DNA from 2 places in the Staphylococcus ursi genome. Region 2 is predicted to be linked to the other one. Evidence: a T-box and tRNA genes for the amino acid it is inferred to sense, from the RefSeq annotation. Region 2 holds a T-box; the other holds one or more tRNA genes.
What was found. A T-box is a leader RNA that pairs with one kind of tRNA and senses whether it is charged. The one in region 2 lies ahead of leuS (leucine--tRNA ligase), so its partner is inferred to be a tRNA-Leu.
Positions count from the first base shown of each region.

Region 1: it has a tRNA-Leu gene. The T-box ahead of leuS (leucine--tRNA ligase) is inferred to sense a tRNA for this amino acid. The anticodon was not compared.

Region 1 covers NZ_CP048279.1:2,680,005-2,684,430, reverse strand. The annotation lists gene lysS (lysine--tRNA ligase) at 1-610, shown strand, start outside; rRNA gene rrf (5S ribosomal RNA) at 1,057-1,171, shown strand; tRNA gene GZH82_RS12780 (tRNA-Val) at 1,181-1,256, shown strand; tRNA gene GZH82_RS12775 (tRNA-Thr) at 1,259-1,334, shown strand; tRNA gene GZH82_RS12770 (tRNA-Lys) at 1,341-1,413, shown strand; tRNA gene GZH82_RS12765 (tRNA-Gly) at 1,432-1,506, shown strand; tRNA gene GZH82_RS12760 (tRNA-Leu) at 1,515-1,603, shown strand; tRNA gene GZH82_RS12755 (tRNA-Arg) at 1,615-1,691, shown strand; tRNA gene GZH82_RS12750 (tRNA-Pro) at 1,701-1,774, shown strand; tRNA gene GZH82_RS12745 (tRNA-Ala) at 1,792-1,867, shown strand; rRNA gene GZH82_RS12740 (16S ribosomal RNA) at 2,000-3,550, shown strand; rRNA gene GZH82_RS12735 (23S ribosomal RNA) at 3,933-4,426, shown strand, end outside.
Region 2 covers NZ_CP048279.1:1,320,531-1,324,956, forward strand. The annotation lists gene mnmL (tRNA modification radical SAM protein MnmL/YtqA) at 1-666, opposite strand, end outside; gene GZH82_RS06150 (MDR family MFS transporter) at 819-1,994, shown strand; T-box leader at 2,064-2,255, shown strand; gene leuS (leucine--tRNA ligase) at 2,303-4,426, shown strand, end outside.

The DNA of each region.
Region 1 (4,426 bases), 1.4 Mb from region 2:
CGCACGTCGCGTATTAGGCACAACCTCAGTTCAATACGGTGATGAAACAATTAATTTAGAACCACAGTGGCGTAGATTACACATGGTTGATGCTGTTAAAGAAGCGACAGGTGTAGACTTTTATGAAGTGAAATCAGACGAAGAAGCACATGAATTAGCGAAAGTGCACGGCATTGAAATAGATGACAATATGAAGTACGGTCATATCTTAAATGAATTTTTCGAACAAAAAGTAGAAGAAACTTTAATTCAACCGACATTTATTTATGGTCATCCAATTGAAATCTCTCCTTTAGCTAAGAAAAATCCTGAAGATCCACGTTTCACCGATCGTTTTGAGTTGTTTATTGTAGGCCGAGAACATGCGAATGCGTTCACAGAATTAAATGACCCTATTGATCAACGTCAACGCTTTGAAGCACAATTAGTAGAAAAAGAACAAGGTAACGACGAAGCGCATGAAATGGATGAAGATTTCATCGAAGCGTTAGAATATGGTATGCCGCCAACAGGTGGATTAGGTATCGGTATTGACCGTCTCGTGATGTTATTAACGAATTCTCCATCTATTCGTGACGTGTTATTATTCCCATATATGCGTCAAAAATAAGATGTATCATAAAACGCTTGTACATTGACTTTTCAGTGTACTGGCGTTTTTTTAGATTTAGTAAAGGTGAATTGAGTGAACATAAGGGGAGTTTGGGGCATTTCATATTGCAATGTGTAAGCGAGAGAATACTATAATGTATGAGAAGGTTAAGTAGTACGATGCATGGAGAGTAGATATGCCGAGACTTTATATGTTTGCCAGATGATGGGGGCTAGAAGCGGTCATGCAAATCATCTTAAATTTATTTTTAAAAAAGACTCAAAAAGTATTGACTTTAAAATGATAATTGAGTATTATATAAAAGTCGTCAAATTGAGTGGCAAACCAAATTTAAAATGTTTGTAAAAAACTTAAACAAAGTGTAAAATTAACTATTGAAAAGTATTTGCAAAACATGTATTATAAAAAGGTAGCCGACAAGCTACTTAATAAAATAATTATTGTCTGGTGACAATGGCAAAGAGGTCACACCTGTTCCCATGCCGAACACAGAAGTTAAGCTCTTTAGCGCCGATGGTAGTCGGACTTACGTTCCGCGAGAGTAGGACGTTGCCAGGCATTACATATGGAGAATTAGCTCAGCTGGGAGAGCATCTGCCTTACAAGCAGAGGGTCGGCGGTTCGATCCCGTCATTCTCCACCATTGCCGGCCTAGCTCAATTGGTAGAGCAACTGACTTGTAATCAGTAGGTTGGGGGTTCAAGTCCTCTGGCCGGCACCATTTTATGAGCCATTAGCTCAGTTGGTAGAGCATCTGACTTTTAATCAGAGGGTCAGAGGTTCGAATCCTCTATGGCTCATCATTCGAATACTATTGAGCAGAAGTAGTTCAGCGGTAGAATACGACCTTGCCAAGGTCGGGGTCGCGGGTTCGAATCCCGTCTTCTGCTCCATTATTTTTGCCGGGGTGGCGGAACTGGCAGACGCACAGGACTTAAAATCCTGCGGTGAGAGATCACCGTACCGGTTCGATTCCGGTCCTCGGCACCATCTTTAATAATGCGCCCGTAGCTCAATTGGATAGAGCGTTTGACTACGGATCAAAAGGTTATGGGTTCGACTCCTATCGGGCGCGCCATTTTAATAACGGGAAGTAGCTCAGCTTGGTAGAGCACTTGGTTTGGGACCAAGGGGTCGCAGGTTCAAATCCTGTCTTCCCGACTTCTGTAAAATAATATGGGGGCTTAGCTCAGCTGGGAGAGCGCCTGCTTTGCACGCAGGAGGTCAGCGGTTCGATCCCGCTAGTCTCCACCATTATATTTTGAAATGAACATTGAAAACTGAATGACAATATGTCAACGTTAATTCCGATAATTTGAGTACTTCAAAAGTACTTTCAAGAGTGATTGACTTAAACAATCAACGAGCTATATCAAGCTTACTTCTTTTATGGAGAGTTTGATCCTGGCTCAGGATGAACGCTGGCGGCGTGCCTAATACATGCAAGTCGAGCGAACAGATGAGGAGCTTGCTCCTTTGATGTTAGCGGCGGACGGGTGAGTAACACGTGGGTAACCTACCTATAAGACTGGAATAACTCCGGGAAACCGGGGCTAATGCCGGATAACATGTTGAACCGCATGGTTCTACAGTGAAAGACGGTCTTGCTGTCACTTATAGATGGACCCGCGCCGTATTAGCTAGTTGGTGGGGTAACGGCCTACCAAGGCGACGATACGTAGCCGACCTGAGAGGGTGATCGGCCACACTGGAACTGAGACACGGTCCAGACTCCTACGGGAGGCAGCAGTAGGGAATCTTCCGCAATGGGCGAAAGCCTGACGGAGCAACGCCGCGTGAGTGATGAAGGTCTTCGGATCGTAAAGCTCTGTTGTTAGGGAAGAACAAATGTGTAAGTAACTGTGCACATCTTGACGGTACCTAACCAGAAAGCCACGGCTAACTACGTGCCAGCAGCCGCGGTAATACGTAGGTGGCAAGCGTTATCCGGAATTATTGGGCGTAAAGCGCGCGTAGGCGGTTTTTTAAGTCTGATGTGAAAGCCCACGGCTCAACCGTGGAGGGTCATTGGAAACTGGAAAACTTGAGTGCAGAAGAGGAAAGTGGAATTCCATGTGTAGCGGTGAAATGCGCAGAGATATGGAGGAACACCAGTGGCGAAGGCGGCTTTCTGGTCTGTAACTGACGCTGATGTGCGAAAGCGTGGGGATCAAACAGGATTAGATACCCTGGTAGTCCACGCCGTAAACGATGAGTGCTAAGTGTTAGGGGGTTTCCGCCCCTTAGTGCTGCAGCTAACGCATTAAGCACTCCGCCTGGGGAGTACGGTCGCAAGACTGAAACTCAAAGGAATTGACGGGGACCCGCACAAGCGGTGGAGCATGTGGTTTAATTCGAAGCAACGCGAAGAACCTTACCAAATCTTGACATCCTTTGACCGCTCTAGAGATAGAGTTTTCCTCTTCGGAGGACAAAGTGACAGGTGGTGCATGGTTGTCGTCAGCTCGTGTCGTGAGATGTTGGGTTAAGTCCCGCAACGAGCGCAACCCTTGAGCTTAGTTGCCATCATTCAGTTGGGCACTCTAAGTTGACTGCCGGTGACAAACCGGAGGAAGGTGGGGATGACGTCAAATCATCATGCCCCTTATGATTTGGGCTACACACGTGCTACAATGGACAATACAAAGGGCAGCAAAACCGCGAGGTCAAGCAAATCCCATAAAGTTGTTCTCAGTTCGGATTGTAGTCTGCAACTCGACTACATGAAGCTGGAATCGCTAGTAATCGTAGATCAGCATGCTACGGTGAATACGTTCCCGGGTCTTGTACACACCGCCCGTCACACCACGAGAGTTTGTAACACCCGAAGCCGGTGGAGTAACCATTTGGAGCTAGCCGTCGAAGGTGGGACAAATGATTGGGGTGAAGTCGTAACAAGGTAGCCGTATCGGAAGGTGCGGCTGGATCACCTCCTTTCTAAGGATAATATACGGAATATCACCATTAGGTGATAAGCGGATTAACGTGACATATTGTATTCAGTTTTGAATGCTCATTTATTTGAGGATTCAGAATGATTTGTACATTGAAAACTAGATAAGTAAGTATAGATTTTACCAAGCAAAACCGAGTGACAAGCGTTTAAAAGCTTGAAACAAAAATTATCGCTAGTCGTCATTTGACGACTCACATAATTAATAACTGGTGATGGTAAGCATCGTATTTTGATTGCACAAACGTTGATGAAAACGCTTGTCAGTCAACGCATTTCTTGATGAGCGCAGTGAAGTTTACTTTTCGTAAATGAACAAGCAAAGAAAGAAATAAGGAAGAATGCGAGCGTTTATCATAACGTTTAGATTAAGTTATTAAGGGCGCACGGTGGATGCCTTGGCACTAGAAGCCGATGAAGGACGTTACTAACGACGATATGCTTTGGGGAGCTGTAAGTAAGCTTTGATCCAGAGATTTCCGAATGGGGAAACCCAGCACGAGTTATGTCGTGTTATCTGCATGTGAATACATAGCATGCAAGAAGGCAGACCCGGAGAACTGAAACATCTTAGTACCCGGAGGAAGAGAAAGAAAAATCGATTCCCTGAGTAGCGGCGAGCGAAACGGGAAGAGCCCAAACCAATAAGCTTGCTTATTGGGGTTGTAGGACACTCTGTACGGAGTTACAAAAGAATTTGTTAGACGAATAACCTGGAAAGGTTAATCATAGAAGGTAATAATCCTGTAGTCGAAAATGAATTCTCTCTTGAGTGGATCCTGAGTACGACGGAGCACGTGAAATTCCGTCGGAATCTGGGAGGACCATCTCCTAAGGCTAAATACTCTCTAGTGACCGAT
Region 2 (4,426 bases):
TTTAATACCTTGGACATCCATTTGAGCAACAGCTTTTGCAGTTTCCATCATCATGTCATAATCTTCACCAGGCAACCCATTTATAATATGTGAACATACATTAATGTTGTGACGGCGTAATTTTGCGACCCCTTCGTAATAACAGTCCATATCATGTGCCCGGTTGATTAAGTCAGATGTTTCTTGGTGAATGGTCTGTAAACCTAACTCCACCCATAAATATGTACGTTTATTTAATTCGGCTAAATAGTCCACAACGTCATCTGGTAAGCAATCTGGACGTGTACCGATAGATAATCCGACAACACCCGGTTCTTTTAATGCAGCTTCAAATTTTTCTCGTAATACAGCAACGGGTGCATGTGTATTAGTAAAGGCTTGGAAATATGCAATGTATTGACCTTCATGCCATTTTTCGTGCATTTTATTTTTAATCTCTTTAAATTGCACTTCGATAGCGTCGGCACGGTTACCAGCAAAGTCACCACTCCCTGCTGCTGAACAAAAAGTACAACCGCCATGTGCAACAGTACCGTCTCTATTAGGGCAATCAAAACCACCATCTAAAGCAACTTTAAATATTTTTTGACCAAATTTATTTTTCAGATGATAATTTAAAGTGTGATATCGTTTCTTTTCAAAAGCATATGGGAAATAAGTGCCCATCACAATCTTCCTTTCGACTTTCTATGTTTAAACTGTTTTTATCATATCGTATTCGTCATTTTTCTTAAACAGTATTTGAAGATTTTAACATATTTTCATCATAACGTGTTATAGTGTGAGCTAGAGAGAAAAGGAGTGAAACATCAGTGAATATGCCTAGAGAAATATGGTGGCTCGTCATTGGGATGGCGATTAATATCACAGGTGCGAGTTTTTTATGGCCGTTGAATACGATTTATATGAATGAGGAACTCGGCAAATCATTAAGTACTGCCGGACTGGTACTGATGGTCAATTCATTTGGAATGATTGTAGGAAATTTACTTGGTGGGACATTGTTCGATAAACTTGGAGGCTATCGGACAATTATGTTAGGCACGATCGTGAGTTTGTGTGCCACCATTTTATTAAATTTCTTTCACGGTTGGCCTTGGTATGCTATTTGGCTCATTATGCTCGGTTTTGGCGGTGGTATGATTATCCCTGCTATATATGCGATGGCTGGAGCAGTGTGGCCGCAAGGGGGAAGACAAACGTTTAATGCGATTTACTTAGCACAAAATATCGGTGTTGCATTAGGTGCAGCGCTAGGTGGTTTTGTTGCTGAACTGAGCTTTAATTACATTTTTATGGCGAATTTGGCGATGTATGTTATTTTCTTCTTTATCGCGTTATTTCAATTTAAAATAGATTATCAAGCGACGGTTAAACATCAAGAAACGTTGGAAAATGTGGCGCATATTCAAAACAAGAAACATTTCACAGCACTCATTTTATTATGTGTGATGTTTGCGTTATGTTGGATTGCTTACGTACAATGGCAAACAACCATTGCTTCATTTACACAAAGTATCGGTATTTCTATGAGTCAATATAGTTTGTTATGGACAGTTAACGGTGTGCTCATTTTAGTGGGACAACCTTTAATATTACCGATTATTCACCTCATTAAAGGGCAACTGAAAAAGCAACTTTACTTTGGATTAGTCGTGTTCATACTGTCATTTTTCGTGACAAGTTTTGCGACATCATTTTCAATTTTCGTTGTAGGGATGGTCATTATGACATTTGCAGAAATGTTCGTTTGGCCTGCTGTACCGACGATTGCTAACAATTTAGCGCCTAAAGGTAGAAAAGGGGTCTATCAAGGGATTGTGAATTCCGCGTCAACAGTGGGAAAAGCTTTCGGTCCGTTAGTTGGTGGGATACTCGTCGATGTATTCAATATGCAAATCATGTTTTTGTCTATGATAGGTTTACTCCTAATCGCCATGGTATTCCTTTCGATTTATGATAGAAAAGTTGATCAGAAAACGTTATATCGTTAATCACAGTAAATGACACTTGCATCTTTGTGCTAAATTGCATAATATAGTAGTTGATTATGAATTAAGCATGTGGTCGTGCTGTACTGGAGTAGTATCTTAAAAGGGTTTCCACAGAGAGTTAGTGGTGGTGCGAACTAACGAAAAACTTTAAGTGAACTTGCCGATAAATAATGAAAAATAAATGACATCTCTTACTATTTAAAATGAAGTGCACTTCCAGGAGTGAATGAGGGTGGTACCGCGGCAAAAGTCGTCCCTTAGCATATATGAATAGTTTGAGGTGTCTTTTTATGAATGAGGAGGATTTAATTGTGAGTTACAATCATCAAGAAGTCGAAAAAAAGTGGCAAACGTATTGGCTAGAGAACAAAACGTTTAAAACAGAAGATAATATCGGGCAGAAGAAATTTTATGCGTTAGATATGTTCCCTTATCCATCAGGTGCAGGGCTACATGTGGGGCATCCAGAAGGTTATACAGCAACAGACATTTTGTCACGTTATAAACGTATGCAAGGTTACAACGTGTTACATCCTATGGGGTGGGATGCGTTTGGATTACCTGCTGAACAGTATGCACTTGATACTGGAAATGACCCATCGGCATTTACAAAACGTAACATTCAAACATTTAAGCGTCAAATTCAAGAACTTGGCTTTAGTTATGATTGGGATCGTGAAGTAAGTACGACAGACCCTGAATATTATAAATGGACACAATGGATTTTTATTCAACTTTATAAAAAAGGATTAGCTTATATTGATGAAATTCCGGTGAACTGGTGTGAAGCGTTAGGTACAGTTCTATCTAATGAAGAAGTGGTAGATGGTGTATCAGAACGTGGTGGCTATCCTGTTGTTCGACGCCCGATGAAACAATGGGTATTGAAAATTACAGAATATGCGGATCGTTTACTTGAAGACTTAGATACACTCGATTGGCCTGAGTCGATTAAAGACATGCAACGTAACTGGATTGGCCGTTCTGAAGGGGCAAAAGTGAACTTTAAAGTCGAAAATATTGACACACCGATTGAAGTATTTACAACACGTCCAGATACGATTTACGGTGCAACATTTTTAGTGTTAAGTCCTGAACATGCTTTAGTGAACCGGATTACGACACCGCAACAATATGAAAAAGTAAAGCATTATCAAGATGAAGCTGCGAAAAAATCGGACTTAGAACGTACAGATCTTGCGAAAGAAAAGACAGGTGTCTTCACAGGGGCCTATGCGATTCATCCATTTACAGGTGAGCAAGTTCCTATTTGGATTGCTGATTATGTGTTAGCTTCATATGGTACAGGGGCTGTGATGGCAGTTCCAGCACATGATGAAAGAGACTACGAATTTGCAACAACATTTGATTTACCAGTTGTGACAGTCATTGAAAACGATGCAGAGACACCATATTACACAGGTGACGGTCCACATGTTCAGTCTGGTGAATTAGACGGTCTGAACAATGAAGCGGCGATTGCAAAAGCCATTGCGCTATTAGAAGCTAAAGGTCTTGGAGAGAAGAAAGTGAATTATAAACTCCGTGACTGGTTATTTAGTCGCCAACGTTATTGGGGTGAACCGATTCCGATTATTCATTGGGAAAACGGCTCAATGACAACTGTACCGGAAAACGAATTGCCATTATTACTTCCTAAAACAGATGAAATTAAGCCTTCAGGTACAGGTGAATCACCACTTGCAAATATTGATGATTTTGTGAATGTCGTTGATCCTGAAACAGGTATGAAAGGTCGTCGTGAAACTAACACAATGCCACAATGGGCGGGTAGCTGTTGGTATTACTTGCGTTATATCGACCCTAATAATGATCAAATGTTAGCTGACCCTGAAAAGCTCAAACATTGGTTGCCTGTTGACCTTTATATCGGTGGTGTTGAGCATGCCGTGTTGCACTTATTATATGCACGTTTCTGGCACAAAGTTCTTTATGATTTAGGAGTTGTCCCTACATCTGAGCCTTTCCAAAAATTATTCAACCAAGGTATGATTTTAGGTGAAGGTAACGAAAAAATGAGCAAATCAAAAGGTAATGTTGTGAATCCAGACGATATCGTTCGTTCACACGGTGCCGATACTTTACGTTTATACGAAATGTTTATGGGACCGTTAGAAGCTTCAATTGCTTGGAGTGAAAATGGTTTAGATGGTTCACGTCGATTCTTAGATCGTATATGGCGTTTATTTTTAACTGAAGCAGGACAGTTAACGGCTAAAGTGATTGAAGATGACACACCAGCATTACAAACGGTGTACCATCAAACAGTTAAAAAGGTCACTGAAGATTTCGAATCATTGAGCTTCAATACGGCGATTAGTCAATTGATGGTCTTTATTAATGAATGTTATAAGGTTGAACACATTTCTAAAGCCTATGCAGAAGGTTTTGTGAAAATGTTAGCACCTATC